3 regions of the Mesorhizobium sp. CO1-1-11 genome follow, and region 3 is predicted to be linked to each of the others. Evidence: riboswitches for the same ligand, from Rfam matches in the RefSeq annotation. Region 3 holds a riboswitch; each other region holds the start of a gene.
What was found. A riboswitch is a leader RNA that binds a small molecule or an ion and turns the genes downstream of it on or off. The one in region 3 is predicted to bind cobalamin.

Region 1 (5,129 bases), on a different contig from region 3:
TCAGGAAGCCGCAGCGCCGCGGTGTTCTCGAACACCGGTGCCACCTCTTCCTTGCCGTCCGGCAGAGCCAACCAGGTCTGCAGGCCGGAGATCGACATCGGCGCGCCGCGCAATTCCTGCGGCGTGCGCTCGGAGTGGACGATGCCGCGACCGGCCGTCATCAGGTTCACGTCGCCGGGTTGGATGACCATCTCGGTGCCGAGCGAATCGCGGTGCCTGATCTTGCCGTCGAACAGATAGGTCACGGTCGACAGGCCGATATGCGGGTGGGGACGGACATCGAGCGCCTGGCCGGCGCGCATGATCGCGGGACCCATTCGATCGAAGAAGATGAACGGCCCGACCAGGCGCCGCTTGGCGGTCGGCAAGGCGCGACGCACCTCGAAACCGCCAATGTCCTTGGCGTTAGGGATAACCATCAGCTCGATCTGGTCGCTGGCGAAGGCATCGCCGGCCTCAGGGTCTTTGCCGGGGAAGAAGCTCATGAACTCTCCTCGTCAGCGGTCAGTGGCGCTTGGGCATATCAGGCGAACCGGATCGCCGCTTTTGCTTTTAATTTGGCTGCCACCTCTTCGCGATTGCGCGGATGCTGGTGGGTTTCGAGGGAATCGAGCAATTCGCGTGCGGATGCCGCGATGGCTTCGACGGCATGATCGAACGCATGCTGGTTCTTGGCAGAAGGCCGCGTCGTGCCGCTCAGCTTGCGGACAAACTGCAGTGCCGCGTCGCGGACTTCGTCGTTGGTTGCCGGCGGATCAAAATTGAACAGGGTCTTGATGTTTCTGCACATCGCTTCCGTATCTCCTCTTGTCCGTTTCAATCGGGACGAACTGTATCCTCAATGATGATCGTGTCCAAAAACCGGTAGGCTGCTCCGGACCTCAGTCCGCGTCGAGCGGCTCGGTTCCAACCGGCTTGCCGTCGCGCGACAGCCTGATCTTCTCGACCTTGTCCTCGGCGGCCTTCAGCAGCCGGTCGCAATGGACCTTCAGCGCCTCGCCGCGCTCGTAAATCCGGATCGACTGGTCGAGCGGCACGTCGCCACGCTCTAGATCGTCGACGATCTTCTCCAGTGCGTCGAGTGCCTGTTCGAAGCTCATCGCCTTGACGTCTTCGTTGATCTCACCGGTCATCATTCATCCTTTCATCAGTCGCCCGACATGGGCGGCGACCGAAAATGCCAATCCCTGCAGATCGTAGCCGCCCTCGAGCAGGCTGACGAGCCGGTTGCCGCCGTGGCGTGCGGCGCGCTGCATCAGCTGGCCGGTCGCCCAGTCGAAATCGTCCTCGGTCAGATTGATTTCCGCCAGCGGGTCGCGATGGTGCGCATCGAAGCCGGCCGAAATGATAATCAGATCCGGCGCGAAATTGTCGAGTGCCGGCAGCACGCGCGACAGGAACGCATCGCGAAACACCTCGCTGCCCGTCCGAGGCGCCAGCGGCGCATTGACGATGTTGCCGGCGCCGGTCTCACTCTTCGCGCCCGTGCCGGGATAAAGCGGCATCTGGTGCGTCGAGCAATAGAGCACCGAGGGATCGTCCCAAAAAATATCCTGCGTGCCGTTGCCGTGGTGCACGTCCCAGTCGACGACCGCGACACGCTCGGCGCCGTGCTTCTTCTGCGCATGGCGCGCTGCGATTGCCGCCGTGTTGAAGAAGCAGAAGCCCATGGCCGTGGTCTTTTCGGCATGGTGGCCGGGCGGACGGGCGGCGACGAAAACGTTGTCGGCACGGCCCGCAAAGACGTCGTCGACGGCAGCATTGGCGGCACCGATCGCCGTAATCACCGCTTGCCAGCTTTTCGGGCTGGCGGTGGTGTCGGCGTCGATGCGGGCAATGCCTTCGTCGGGGATGGCGGCGCGGACACGCGCGACGAAATCGGCGGGATGCGCGTAGAGGATGGTCGCCTCGTCGCCGTGCGGTGCCTCGACGCGGTCAAGCGTGGCAAAAGCTTCGTCGTCGAGCACGCGCTCGATGGCGCGCAGGCGGTCGGGCCGCTCGGGGTGACCGGGCGGCGTGATGTGTTCGAGAAAGATCGGGTGCGTGTAGAGACGGGTGGCCATGCCCCCTATCTAGTGCCCCGGCGTCGTGATGGCCATGCGTTGCGGCTTGATCGCTGGGGAAAATCGAACCTGCGTCCATTCATGTCGCTGCGGGCATTGGCGGCGCCGGCCCTTCGGCGTAAGGTCGCAACCACTGCCTGGTGCCCGCCGGGCTGTTTGTTTTAGCCGCATTTTGCGACGCCAAGTGATTCCACTTGGCTGCAAATGCCCTGGCGGGAGAATCGGGAACACGGTTGAACTCCGTGGCGTGCCCAACGCTGTGAGGGGGACCGCGCCGGTAAATGCCACTGTCGATGACGGGAAGGCACCGGACGCGGGTTGATCCCGAGCCAGAAGACCGGCCTGGCAGGCATCGTCATCCGCATGGTCAGGCGGATGACATCGATTGCAATCGCAAGGGGACAAGCGATGCCGGAAGCTATGACCACTCCAATGGGCGATGGATTTGACCAGATTGCGCGCGACGCTGTTTACCGCGCCATCTTCACGCGGCGCGACGTCCGCAGCCATTTTACATCGGAGGCCATCGACGACGAGGTGCTGGCGCGGCTGCTGCTTGCCGCCCACCACGCGCCGTCGGTCGGCTTCATGCAACCTTGGAATTTCATCGTCATTCGCGATGCCGCGCGGCGGGCGGAAGTGCGCGACCTGTTCCTGGCCGCGCGAGAACGGGAACTGCCTGAAATCGAGGCAGAACGGCAGGCGCTCTACCGCAAGCTCAAGCTCGAAGGCATTTGCGAAAGCGCTCTCAACATCTGCATCACCTGCGACCGCGAACGCTCGAAAGGCTCGCCGCTGGGGCGCTGGCACAATCCGGAGATGGATCTCTACAGCACGGTCTGCGCGGTGCAGAATTTCTGGCTGGCGGCACGCGCCGAAGGCGTTGGCGTCGGCTGGGTCAGCATCATCGAGGCGCAAGCGCTGAAAAGCTTGCTGGCCATTCCCGACCAGGTGACACCGATCGCCTATCTCTGCGTCGGCCGTGTTTCCGAGTTCGCACCGAAGCCGGAGCTCGAAACACACGGCTGGGGCCGGCGGCTGCCGTTGCCCGAGCTTATCATGAGCGAGACTTTTCGCGGGCAAGGCGAAGCGCCGCTCAAATCAGCAGTGGCGCGCCTCGGCACCGTCGCCGGTGCGCCGGCGAGGCCGGTTGATCAGCTCGTCGCGCCGGCAGTGCCCCAGCGCGAACCGCCGAAAGTGGAGAGCGCCTTGTCCTTGAGTTCCCTGAACTTCGACGAGGCTTCGGCCAGCCTGGCGTCCCAGGCGGCATCGGGCACCTGACCCTCGATGGTCTTGAAATAGACCTGCATCAGGCAGGCAATGGCGAACGGCTCAATGAAGGCCGCCTTGAAAGCCCAGGCAAAGACGATTGCCAGCACGAAAGCCCAGCCGGCGAGCTGCCCGGGCATGACGTAAAGAATAGCGGCTGCCGGAGCCAGCATCAGCAGGAAAATCACGAACGACACGCCCCACATGATGACCCCTAGCCAGACGGCATTCTTGACCATGGTCTTGCCGTTCTGGGCGTAGAGCACAACGCCTTGGCGCGCGGTTTCGAACGGCGAGGACGAACTGATGCGGATGTTGTAGCCGAGAATGATCTCGTCGACATAGGTCAGCGACAGGCGAATCACCGTGTTGAGGAACGAAACCAGGCCGCTCAGGCCAGGAATGGGCAGGAAGGCCGCGATGCCGCCGAGCAGGCCGGTGATGGCGCGTATGGCGCCCTTGACCAATTGGTCGACGACGAAAAGGATGTTGGCCTCGGCAAAACGCTCGGTCACGACCTCTTTCGCGTAGGCGATCTGGTTCTGGCCGTGGGGAATATCATTGCCGTCGATCAGATGCACCATGACGGCGATATGGCCCGCCTTGACGACGTAGAGAATGTATTCGCGGATCCAGTAGACGGCGATCGAGACGATGCCGAAACCGACCACGCCGCCCCACATCGCAAAAGACAATGGTCCGTCGGGATCGGTGGAAATATGGCCGACGCCATAGCCGACGGAGGCGCCGGTGCCGGTGGCCACGATGTAGGCCAGGGTGATCCCAAAATAGATGATCATGCGAAAGACAATGAAAGGCCAGGTCCGCATCATGATGGACACCGACCTGCCGATATCGAAATCCCACATGCCCCGAATCTCCCCTCAGAGATGGCTGCGGAGGATGCGCTCAAACCGGCTATTGTCAATTGCAGGCAGTGGCGGGACTGCCATGGTGGTTCATCTTGAAAGCGCTTCCGGCTTTTTCAGCAGGCCTTCGAGCAATTGCTTGAACGCGGCCACCACCATCTTCGATGTCGTTTCGGGATCTTGCGAATTGGCGATGCGCTGCGCGGCCTGGCTGCTCGCCCCATTGATCAGCCGCGCTGCCGACTCCGGGTCGACGCCGGGGACGACCACCCCTTCCCGCTGCAGCGCTGTCAGATGATCGGTCATTGAACCGACGCAGGCATTGGCATTCGACCACAGTGCCGGATCGCCCAGCACAGCCGGACCATCCCGGAACATGATGCGCTGGATTTCCGGCTCCAGCGCCATTTCGATATAGGTGGTGCATTCGTCGACGAAATGCTGCCAGCGGGTCGGCGCCCGCGACGCGACCTCATTCACCCGGGCCGCCATTTCCGCGTCGATTTCGGCGATAACCGCCTCAAGCAGTCCCTTCTTGTCGCCGAAGTGATGGTAAAGGGCGCCGCGCGTCAGCCCGGCCGACGCGGTGAAATCATCCATCGACGCTTCGGCATAGCCGATGGTGCCGAAAGCCTGGCGCGCCGCGGCGATCAGCTTGGCGCGTGTCTCGGCGATCATCTCCTTGCGCGGTCGATGCATGCTTCTGGCCTTACTTACATACGCTCCGTATGCCAATTGACATACGCGACGTATGCTCTATTTAACACTTATACGTCTCGTATGTAACTGTCGAATCGCCCCTTGTCGAGGAACAGGATCATGCAAAACCCCTATTCGGAAATCTTTCGCGCTCCCGGAGCCACGGGCTTTGCCGCCGCCGGCTTCATGGCGCGCCTGCCGATCGCCATGGCGCCGATCGGCATCGTGG
Region 2 (5,129 bases), on a different contig from region 3:
TCCTCCGCCGCCGGCGCGGCAAAGCTCTCCTGATGGTATTTTGCCATGTCGAACCCGGCGGCCTCCAGCATGCCGCGCACGGCGCGCATGAAAGGGTCGGGGCCGCAGCAGAAGATTTCGCGTTCGCGGAAATCGGGCGCCAGGAGCGGCAGCCGGATGGCGTCGATGCGGCCCATATGGCCGTACCAGCCCTCGCGGCTCGACCGCTCCTCGATCATGAAGCCGAGCGACAGGCCCGGCATATGGCCGCCGAGCAGTTCGAGTTCCTTGCGAAAGATGATCTCTTCCGGGCGCCGCGCGCAATTGACGAAGCCGACATCGGTCCATGGCGCGCAGTCGTTCAGCCAGCGCAGCATCGACATCATCGGCGTCACGCCCGAACCGGCCGAGATGAACAGGTATTTCGCCGCCGGGTGGCTGTGCAGCGAAAAGTCGCCGCCCGGTCCATAGGCCTTGACGTGGGAGCCGGGCGTCAGGTGATCGAACATCCAGCGTGTGCCGACGCTGCCCGCTTGCGCCTTCACCGTCACCGCGATCGAGAATGGCCGTGACGGCGATGATGACAGCGTGTAGGTGCGCATCAGCGGGCCGTCCGGTGTCGGCAATTCCAGCGTCACGAACTGGCCCGGCTTGTAGCGGAACCAGGTCTGGTTGTCGGAGCGGAAGGTGAAGGTCTTGACGTCGGGCGCCTCGTCGCTGACGCCGGTTACTTCCAGCACCTGCAGCCTGTCGTTCCACGGCGCCATCTGGTCGAGGTGGCGATAGAGGCCAAGATCAGTCATGGCGTTCATCCCTGCATACCTTTCATTTTGGGCGTGTCGTGATCCCAAAGCCGCTGCACAGTTTTGGCCGACATGCGCTAGGCGACACTGCGCAGGGCAGGCCGGCCGTCTTCGGAAAGCCGTGGGCCGATAAAGCGCGCGTACCAGTCGACGAACTGGATGACGCCGCCCTCGTGCAGCTCCGAATAGGGACCGGGCTCGTAGGCCGGCGACAGGATGCCGAAGGCATTTTCCTCGACGATGCGGCGGTCCTGGTCGTTGGTCTCGGTCCAGACATGGGTGAGTTCGGCGAGATCGTAGTCGACGCCTTCCACGGCATCCTTGTGGACCAGCCATTTGGTCGTAACCGCTGTTTCCGTGGCGCTGACCGGCAGCACGCGGAACGTCACCGCATGATCCACGAGGATATGGTTCCAGGTTGTCGGGTAGTGATAGTGCATCAGCGTGCCGATCCGGTCGGCCGAGACGCTGTCGGACAGGTTCTTCTTCACCGCCCGCTTGCCGGTCATCGTGTAGCTCTGGGCATCGCGCAGCAGCGGCGCGCGGGTGGCGCGGTATTGTCCGGCCGGGTCGATGCGAAACTTGCTGGGCAGGCCAACAGCTTCGCACTTCGCCCAGTGGGCCAGCATCTCCGGATCGCTGTCGGCGCCTTGCACGCCGGTCACGGTCGGCGCTTCCGGGAAGGTCTTGCACAGCTCAGGATGGTTGCCCGCGCAATGGTAGCATTCGCGGTTGTTTTCCCAGACCAGCTTCCAGTTGCCCTTCTCGATGATCGTGCTCTCGAAGGCGATCTTGGCCTCGCTCAGCCGGTGCGGCTGGAGATAGGGCTCGATCATCGCCCGCATCGGCGCGAAGTCGGCGGGCTCCTTGGCCAGGCAGATGAAGACATAGCCGGCGACGCTTTCGCAGGCGACCGGCTTGAGCCCGAACTGGCTCTTGTCGAACCCATCGGCCATCTGGCGGGCGAACAGCAGCCGGCCGTCGAGTTCGTAGGTCCACTGGTGATAGGGACACACCAGTTTGGCGGCCATGCCCTTGTCGGTGTTGCAGACGCGGCTGCCGCGATGGCGGCAGGAATTGTGGAAAGCGTTGATCTTGCCCTGCTGATCGCGCACCAGCACGACCGGATAGTCGCCGATCTGCACGGTGATGAAGCTGCCCGGCTTGGGCAACTCGCAATCATGGCCGATGAACAGCCAGTCGCGATACCAGATCAGTTCCATGTCAAGCTTGAAGTAGTCCGGGTCGGTATAGAAGGGCTGTTCCAGCGAAAGGCCCTGTCTGCGGCCGTTCAAAAGCCTCAGCATGTCGTTGCGCGCGTCCATGTCCTGTCCTCATTTTCAAGGACTGAACTGGTGGTGATGGAGGAAGGACTGGGCGCAAGCCGGCGAAAGCCGGACAACACCATCCGCCCCTTGACCGCCCACCGCGATCAGTCGAGTTCTAGCGATCTCGGGCTGGTTTCCGGGCTCTGGAGTTGTCCTGGCGGACCATCGCGACACCTTCCCAAGCTTTCGCCCAGTGGTCTCCCGTTGCGACTTGAACTCCACCACCGTTGCGGGGGCAGCGCCGGAATCTGACCGGCTTCCCAATTCTCCGCTCCGTCGTCACGCAGCGGCACCTGAGATCGCTCGATCTAATCACGACAGGGTTTGCGACATCGGCACGAAAGCGACATCGCATCCATGCGGCGCGACACATACGCGGGATCGTCCCGGCGCGGTTGCAGCGGGGGAATCGCCTTTTCTCGCCAGGCGCGCGGGCACCGTTTTCGACCCTCAGCCGGGCCGGAAAAGGGTTAATGGTTTCGAAAAGTGACTATTAGCAGAGTCTAAAATCGAACCGAACGGTTCGTTTCTGTTGACGGTGCGTGCAGGACGGTGTGAACGCCCAGCCTTCCGACACAGTTGGTGATCGGGTCGTGATCTTAGACAACTATTTGATATCAAATGGAAAAATGAGACATGTAGAAGGCGTTGGTACAATTTCAAGTGGTGGAGTCATGGTCCACGCTGAACAACTTCGTGATTGGAAACGGCAAGGGGGCTCTCCCACATCGGGGCTGTCCGAACGACGCGATTTAATCCCAAGACACGCCGCTAGACGGACGGGAAAAATACTGGAGTACAAAAATGAAAAAGATCATTCTCACTGCCGCCGCCCTTCTGGCTATTTCCGGCAGCGCCTTCGCTAGCAGCGACCATTATGGTTCGAACGCCGCGACCCCCACGGCTACTGTCGACAGCTCCTACACCGCTTCGACCAAGAAGTCGGAGCCGGCTGCCCAGACGCCTGTGACGGGCGCCGACCACAACCTCTTCGGCAACAATTAATAGCCATCCCCGGCACGCGGCGGGTGACCCTGCCGCGCTGGTGGACCCTACAAATTCAGGAGTATTAAAATGAACAAGATCCTCATTGCTGCCGCTGCCGTTCTGGCTCTCTCCGGCAGCGCTTTCGCCGGCAGCGACAACTATGGTTCCAACGGCGCCAACCAGGCTGCTGCCGCTTCGACCGACAATTCGAACACCGCGTCGATCGGCAAGTCGGCTCCGGCCACCTCGGCGCCTGTCCAGCAGGGCAGCGACCGCAACCTCTTCGGCCATTAACGGCCATCCCACGGCCGGTGGGCTCTGGCCCGCCGGTCCGCGGGACTTCCAAAATTCAGGAGTACCTAAAATGAACAAGATCCTCATTGCCGCCGCCGCCGTTCTGGCCGTCTCCGGCAGCGCCTTCGCCGGCAGCGACAATTATGGCTCCAACGGCGTCAACCAGCCCACTGCTTCGTCGACTGTCAATGTCGATACGTCGCATACAGGTGCGATCCGCAACAGCGATTCGCCTGTCTACAAGCTGCTCAACTCGTCCGGCGACGTGCAGAAGCCGGTCCATCAGGGTGCCGATCGCAATCTCTTCGGCAACAACTAACCAGCCTGTGCAGACAAGAAGAGGGGGGGGCCTGGCCCGCCGCTCTTGTTCTTTACCGGACGGCCGTCTTCAGGCCGCCTTTGCTTCCGCTTCGTGGAGGGCAAAGGAGCGACCATCGGCATCGAAGATATGGAGATCGCCGGCATTGGCGGTCAGCCGCAGCGTCGAGCCGCGCTTGACCTCGACATTGCCCGGCAGCTTGGTCACCAGCGGCAGGTCGGCCCGGCCGATATCGACATAGACCAGCTGGACCTCGCCAAGCTGTTCGAGATAATCGACGGTCCCCTCGAACAGATAATCCGCACCGCTGGCGATCGCGAGATCTTCCGGCCGTACGCCGAAGCTGACCGCCGCTCCCTTTGCCGAAGCAGGTGTCGCGATCGGCACCGTCGCCTTGCGGCCGCCGACATGGCTGACGATGGTCGGATTGCCCGTCTTGTCGACCGTCGCCGGCAGGATGTTCATGGCCGGCGAGCCGATGAACTGGGCGACGAAGAGGTTGCCGGGGTTCTTGTAGAGTTCCATGGGCGTGCCGACCTGCTCGATGTGCCCGTCCTTCAGCACGACAATGCGGTCGGCCAGCGTCATCGCCTCGACCTGGTCGTGCGTGACGTAGATCATGGTCGTGTTGGGCATCGATTCCTTGAGCTTGGCGATCTCGATGCGCGTCGCAACGCGCAATGCGGCGTCAAGGTTCGACAGCGGTTCGTCGAACAGGAACACCTTCGGATTGCGCACGATGGCGCGGCCGATGGCGACGCGCTGCCGCTGGCCGCCCGACATCGCCTTGGGCAGACGGTCGAGATATTTGGTCAGCTGCAGGATCTCGGCGGCTTGCCGAACCCTTTTGTCGATCTCGGCCTTGCTTTCCCCACCGATCTTCATCGAGAAGGCCATGTTGTCGTAGACGGTCATGTGCGGGTAGAGGGCATAGGACTGGAACACCATGGCGATGCCGCGCTTCGAGGGTGGCACGTCGTTGACCACGTGGCCGTCGATCTTGAGTTCACCCGACGTGATTTCCTCGAGCCCGGCGATCGAGCGCAGCAAGGTCGACTTGCCGCAGCCCGACGGGCCGACGAAGACGATGAACTCGCCCGATTTGATGTCGAGGTCGATGCCGTGGAGAATGTTAAGATTGCCATAGGACTTCTTCACTTGTCTCAAATTGACATCGGCCATTGGTTTCCTCCAGTGATTCCTCGGATGTTTCAGCCTATGCGTCCGAACCAGGCGCCGTAGCCGCCGAGCTCGACCGACCCGGTGCTCGCCTGCCTGGAGAACCCGTGTCCCGGCAAAGGTTGCAGGGTTCGGCTGCCGAGGTCAACCTTCGCCGGCGTTGCGCCCAGATTGAAGACGCAGACGATCTCCTCATTGCCTGCCCGGCGGGTGAAGGCGACGGTGTCGCCCTGGCTTTCG
Region 3 (5,129 bases):
CAATCCAGCCTGATAGTAACCGGCCTTCGGCACGCTGACCGGACTGGCGACGGGTGTGTCCTGTCCGGCCAATCTCGCCAGCATCCGCACCAGCGTGCTCATATTGGCCGGGCCGCCCTCGCGGAAATAGCCGAGCAGGCCGTCCAGTTCGGCGCGCGGCAGCGTCGAGGCTTCGATCAGCCTGAGATCCTCGTCATGGCTTTCACCGGGAAGCAGCGCCAGTTTGATGCCGCGTTCGCGGGCAATCACCGCCAGTTGGTCGCAGCCATAGCGCCACCAGTCGTAGCCGCCGAGGATGCGCACCAGGATGATTTTGGCGTGGCGGGCGACGCAGTCTATCCAGAGGTCGACGGACATGGGATGGCGCAGGTCGCGCAGTGCGGCCAGCCGCATCGAGGGCAGGCGACCGGCATCGGCCTTCCACGCCGCAGCCAGTCCGGCGAGATCGCTGTCGGTGAAGGACAGGGCCACGATATCCGCCGGCGCCTGCCTGAGGTCGACGGGCTCGGCGAGATCGTCGAGCGAGGCGGAGGTCGTGGTGAGGATGTGCATCGCGGCCCGGGCCTGAAAATCAGCCGGCGAGGATACGTTCGATCGCCGGGCGGTTCAGCCCCTTGAGGCCAATGACGACGAGGCGCGAGCGGCGGTCGTCCCCGGCGGTCCAGGCGCGGTCGTAGTAATGATTGACGCGCGGGCCGACGGCCTGCAGCAGGAGCCGCATCGGTTTGCCGCCGACCTCGACGAAGCCTTTCACGCGCAGCACGTTTTCCTGTTCGGCGGCCGCGGCGACGCGCTTTGCCAGCTCGTCGGGATTGGCGATCGAGGGAATGTCGACGATGAACGTGTCGAAGTCGTCATGCTCGTGATCGAATGCGCCGTCATGGTGGGACTTGCGGTTCTCGATGTCGTCCTCGACGGCGAGACCGAGCCCGAGCAGCACCGAGGGATCGACCTTGCCATGAGACGTCGGCACGATCTTCACGGCGCGGGCGGAGTGTTCGTTGACGATGGCCTTGGCGCGGGCTGAACCGGCGGCGTCCATCTGGTCGCTCTTCGACAGGATGATCAGGTCGGCGCAGGCGATCTGATCCTCGAACACTTCCTCGACCGGATCGTCATGGTCGAGGCTCTCGTCCTGCGCGCGCTGCGCCTGCAGGGCGTCCATGTCATTGGCGACGCGGCCTTCCGCCAGTGCGGGACCGTCGACCACGGCGATGACGCCATCGACCGTTACGCGGCTCTTCACCGTCGGCCACTGGAAAGCCTGGACCAGCGGTTTGGGCAGAGCGAGGCCCGAGGTTTCGATCAGGATATGGTCGACCTTCGGCGTCAGCGACAGGATCCTGTCGAGCGCCGGCACAAAATCGTCGGCCACGGTGCAGCAGATGCAGCCATTGGCCAGTTCGACGATGTTTTCCTCTGGGCAGGTGTCGATGCCGCATCCCTTGAGGATCTCGCCGTCGATGCCGATGTCGCCGAACTCGTTGACGATGATGGCGATCCGCTTGCCGCCGGCGTTTTCCAGGAGATGGCGGACCAGCGTCGTCTTGCCGGCGCCGAGGAAGCCGGTGACGACGGTGCAGGGAACGCGGGACAGAGATGTTGTCATGATCAATCTTTCAGCATGTCGAGGGGAGGGATGCGGGCAATGAGGCCGCGCTTGAGGCTATCGGGTCTGCCTCGCCAGGGAATGAGGCCGTCGTTCGAGGTGGCGAAGAGTTTCGCGCCGGTGACGAGATCGGCGCCGCTGGTCGTGGTCAGATCGCCGAACACATAGCTCCAGCAGCCGTCGCGCAGGACCGCGGCGCTCAGCCGGCGCTTGCAATTGCCGAGGCATTCGACCGTGCGGATGCGAATCTTCTCGCCCGAGGCGGCTTGGCGCGTATCTTCGGCCAAAAGTTCGCCGGCCCGGGGATGGGCGTCGGAGCCGGTCTCGTCGCGACAGGAAGCGCAGACGATGACCGTGATGCCGGCCAGGGGATGATCCCCGCCGGACGAAATGTCGGTTGTTTCAGCCGAAAAACTGCTGTCGCGATCCACATCAGGCTCCTTGCCCGGAAAACCCGCCAGGCGATCGGATTCTTGCATTCCAGACGGCAGGTCTCCTGGCTCGCGGGTCATCGCCTTGGGTAGCCGCCTTCCCGGGACAATCCCAGTGGCTTTCGGCCTTGGCTCTTCGCTCACAGTTGCGGGGACAGCCGCGGATTTGGGATCTTCAATCCCGCACCGCATTCCCTCTTGGCTCCTCCCTTTGCCGAGAGGAGACCGTCTGGATGGGATTTAGGCTCTTGCGGGCAGCGGTGTCAACGCGAGCTTACGACACCGCGATGTCGGACAGCGCCGGGCCGAGGTCGCCGGCAGGCGTTATTTCCATGCGCTCGAGGCCAAGCCAGCCCTGCATCTGGTTCAATTCCTCGAAGAGCTGGGCTGCGGTTTCGGGCGGTGCGCCGGGCTCGGCGTAGGCGGCATGGACGCGCAGGACACTGGCCGGCCGGTCAGCCTTGAGGTCGACGCGCGCCACGATCCTGTCGCCGAGCAGGAAAGGCAGGACATAGTAGCCGTATTGGCGCTTGTCGGCCGGCGTGTAGATTTCGATGCGGTAATGGAAGTCGAACAGCCGCTCCGAGCGCGAACGCTCGAAGACGACCGGATCGAACGGCGCCAGCAGAGCGCGGGCCTCAATCTTGCGCGGGATACGGGCGTCCTTGTGAAGGTAAGCCGGCTTGTCCCAGCCCTCGACACGGACCGGCAGCAAGTCGCCGAGCTCGACCAGTTCCTCCAGCCGGCCTTTCATGTCGGCCGGCGAGAGTCGAAAATAATCGCGCAGGTCGCCTGATGTCGCCACGCCATGGGCACGGGCGGAAATGCGCAGCAATTCGCGGTGCGCGTCCTCAGGCGTCGGTACCGGCAGATCGAGGATCGCCTGCGGCAGCACGCGCTCCGGCAGGTCGTAAAAGCGCTCGAAGCCGCGCCGGTGCGCCGTGGTGATGCGCCCGGCCCAGAACAGCCATTCGAAGGCGTGCTTGGCATGGCTCCAACCCCACCAGCCACCGGAGCCTTTCTGGCCTTCGAGCGCCGAAGCGGCGATCGGCCCGCGCGCGACGACCTCGCGGTAGATCTCTTCTATATAGGCGGCGTGCTCGCGGCCCCATTTGGCCAGCCCCAGATACATTTCATCGCCTTGCTCGGCGCGCTGCATGCGCCAGCGCATCAGTGGGTAGGTCTCGACCGGCAGGAACGAGGCTTCATGCGCCCAATATTCGAAGACGGTGCGCTTGCGCGTTACGGCGGCGTTGTCGAGCAAAGCGAGGGGATAGGGGCCGAGACGCGAATAGAGCGGCATGTAATGAGCGCGCACCACCGCACTGACGGAATCGATCTGCAACAGGCCGGTGCGGGACAGAACGCGGGCGAAATGGCGGCGGTCCGGCGTGCCGGCGGGGCGGGGATCGAGAAATCCCTGGGCGGCGAGGGCGATGCGCCGGGCGGCGGCAAGCGAGATCTTTTCCTTCATGCGTATGCGTCCCTGATGGACCTGTCTGGCGTCATTGCCCGGCGTGATTCCCGTCCATGCTAGCAGGGTTTTGGCGGCAACCCTGTCAGGAGACAAAAGTGGAGTGAAAAGCGAAGGGAATCAAACAGGAGCGGATGGGACCAGTTTCTCCCGGAATGCCGTCCAGCTCGGTGTTTTGAACAATGTTTGACTTGCTTCGCTGGAAGTGCTGCGCTAACCCTCGCCGCGTTGCAGCATAGGCCCCTTAAAACGGTTCAGCGGTTAATCTGTCACGCTTCCGCATTAAGGTTCGGTGCTGTAGTCAAAGTGGATTGGCGCCAACGGAAAGCCGCTGCATGAACGCACTTCTCAGTTCGTACCTGCCCATCGTCCTGTTTATCGGCGTGGCACTGGTCGTCGGCCTGGCGCTGCTGGCGGCTCCGTTCCTGGTGGCGTATCGCAACCCCGATCCCGAAAAGCTTTCCGCCTACGAGTGCGGTTTCAACTCGTTCGACGATGCCCGCATGAAATTCGACATCCGCTTCTACCTGGTGTCGATCCTGTTCATTATATTCGACCTGGAAGTTGCCTTCCTCTTCCCCTGGGCAGTGTCCTTCTCGAAGATCGGCATGCTCGGTTTCTGGTCAATGATGGTGTTTTTGGCAGTGCTGACCATCGGCTTTGCCTATGAATGGAAAAAAGGAGCGCTGGAATGGGATTGAACGACAGTTCAGGCACCCTCGTCGCGCCGAAGCCCAAAGGTATTATCGATCCCAACACCGGCAGGCCGGTGGGGGAGGACGATCCCTTCTTCCTCGAAATCAACAATGAGCTTGCCGACAAGGGTTTTCTGGTCACCTCGACCGAGGCGCTGATCACCTGGGCGCGCAGCGGCTCGCTGATGTTCATGACCTTCGGTCTGGCTTGCTGCGCGGTCGAGATGATCCACACCTCGATGCCGCGCTACGATTCGGAGCGGTTCGGTGTCGCGCCGCGCGCGTCTCCGCGCCAGTCCGACATCATGATCGTCGCCGGCACGCTGACCAACAAGATGGCGCCGGCGCTGCGCAAGGTCTACGACCAGATGCCGGAGCCGCGCTACGTCATCTCGATGGGCTCCTGCGCCAATGGCGGCGGCTACTATCACTATTCCTATTCGGTGGTACGCGGCTGCGACCGCGTCGTGCCGGTCGACATCTATGTGCCCGGCTGCCCGCCGAGCGCCGAAGCCCTGCTCTATGGCATTCTTCTGCTGCAGAAGAAGATCCGCCGCACCGGCACGATCGAACGGTAAATCCATGGCCGCCTCCTTAAGCGAACTGTCGACCTATCTCGGCGAGAAGCTGCCTGGCCGCTTCGGCGATGCGGTATTCGCCTATGGCGAGCTCACCGTTCACGTCGAGCCTCAAAACCTGATCGAGGTGATGACCTTCCTGCGCGACGATGCGCGCTGCCAGTTCATCTCGATCATCGATGTCTGCGGTGCCGACTATCCGTCGCGGGCCAAGCGCTTCGACGTCGTCTATCACCTGCTTTCGCCGAAGCAGAATGTGCGCATTCGCATCAAGGTGCAGGCCGACGAGGAGACGATGGTGCCTTCGATCACCGGCGTCTATCCCGGCGCCGACTGGTTCGA

Region 1: another riboswitch for cobalamin. It lies ahead of bluB (5,6-dimethylbenzimidazole synthase); the one in region 3 lies ahead of LB554_RS06435 (DUF1636 family protein).
Region 2: another riboswitch for cobalamin. It lies ahead of LB554_RS08180 (aromatic ring-hydroxylating oxygenase subunit alpha); the one in region 3 lies ahead of LB554_RS06435 (DUF1636 family protein).

The regions. Positions count from the first base shown of each region.
Region 1 covers NZ_JAIUHE010000028.1:20,090-25,218, reverse strand. The annotation lists gene LB554_RS26325 (pirin family protein) at 1-485, opposite strand, end outside; gene LB554_RS26320 (DUF2277 domain-containing protein) at 524-790, opposite strand; gene LB554_RS26315 (exodeoxyribonuclease VII small subunit) at 882-1,133, opposite strand; gene LB554_RS26310 (histone deacetylase family protein) at 1,137-2,063, opposite strand; cobalamin riboswitch at 2,242-2,424, shown strand; partial or broken gene bluB (5,6-dimethylbenzimidazole synthase) at 2,427-3,101, shown strand; gene LB554_RS26300 (hypothetical protein) at 3,218-4,201, opposite strand; gene LB554_RS26295 (TetR/AcrR family transcriptional regulator) at 4,292-4,900, opposite strand; gene LB554_RS26290 (MFS transporter) at 5,021-5,129, shown strand, end outside.
Region 2 covers NZ_JAIUHE010000006.1:11,879-17,007, reverse strand. The annotation lists gene LB554_RS08185 (hybrid-cluster NAD(P)-dependent oxidoreductase) at 1-782, opposite strand, end outside; gene LB554_RS08180 (aromatic ring-hydroxylating oxygenase subunit alpha) at 860-2,107, opposite strand; cobalamin riboswitch at 2,220-2,422, opposite strand; gene LB554_RS08175 (DUF680 domain-containing protein) at 2,915-3,115, shown strand; gene LB554_RS08170 (DUF680 domain-containing protein) at 3,185-3,391, shown strand; gene LB554_RS08165 (DUF680 domain-containing protein) at 3,462-3,710, shown strand; gene LB554_RS08160 (ABC transporter ATP-binding protein) at 3,780-4,892, opposite strand; gene LB554_RS08155 (alpha-glucosidase) at 4,922-5,129, opposite strand, start outside.
Region 3 covers NZ_JAIUHE010000004.1:240,274-245,402, forward strand. The annotation lists gene LB554_RS06425 (cobaltochelatase subunit CobN) at 1-552, opposite strand, end outside; gene cobW (cobalamin biosynthesis protein CobW) at 572-1,609, opposite strand; gene LB554_RS06435 (DUF1636 family protein) at 1,612-2,040, opposite strand; cobalamin riboswitch at 2,078-2,285, opposite strand; gene LB554_RS06440 (winged helix-turn-helix domain-containing protein) at 2,315-3,514, opposite strand; gene LB554_RS06445 (NADH-quinone oxidoreductase subunit A) at 3,850-4,215, shown strand; gene LB554_RS06450 (NuoB/complex I 20 kDa subunit family protein) at 4,206-4,787, shown strand; gene LB554_RS06455 (NADH-quinone oxidoreductase subunit C) at 4,792-5,129, shown strand, end outside.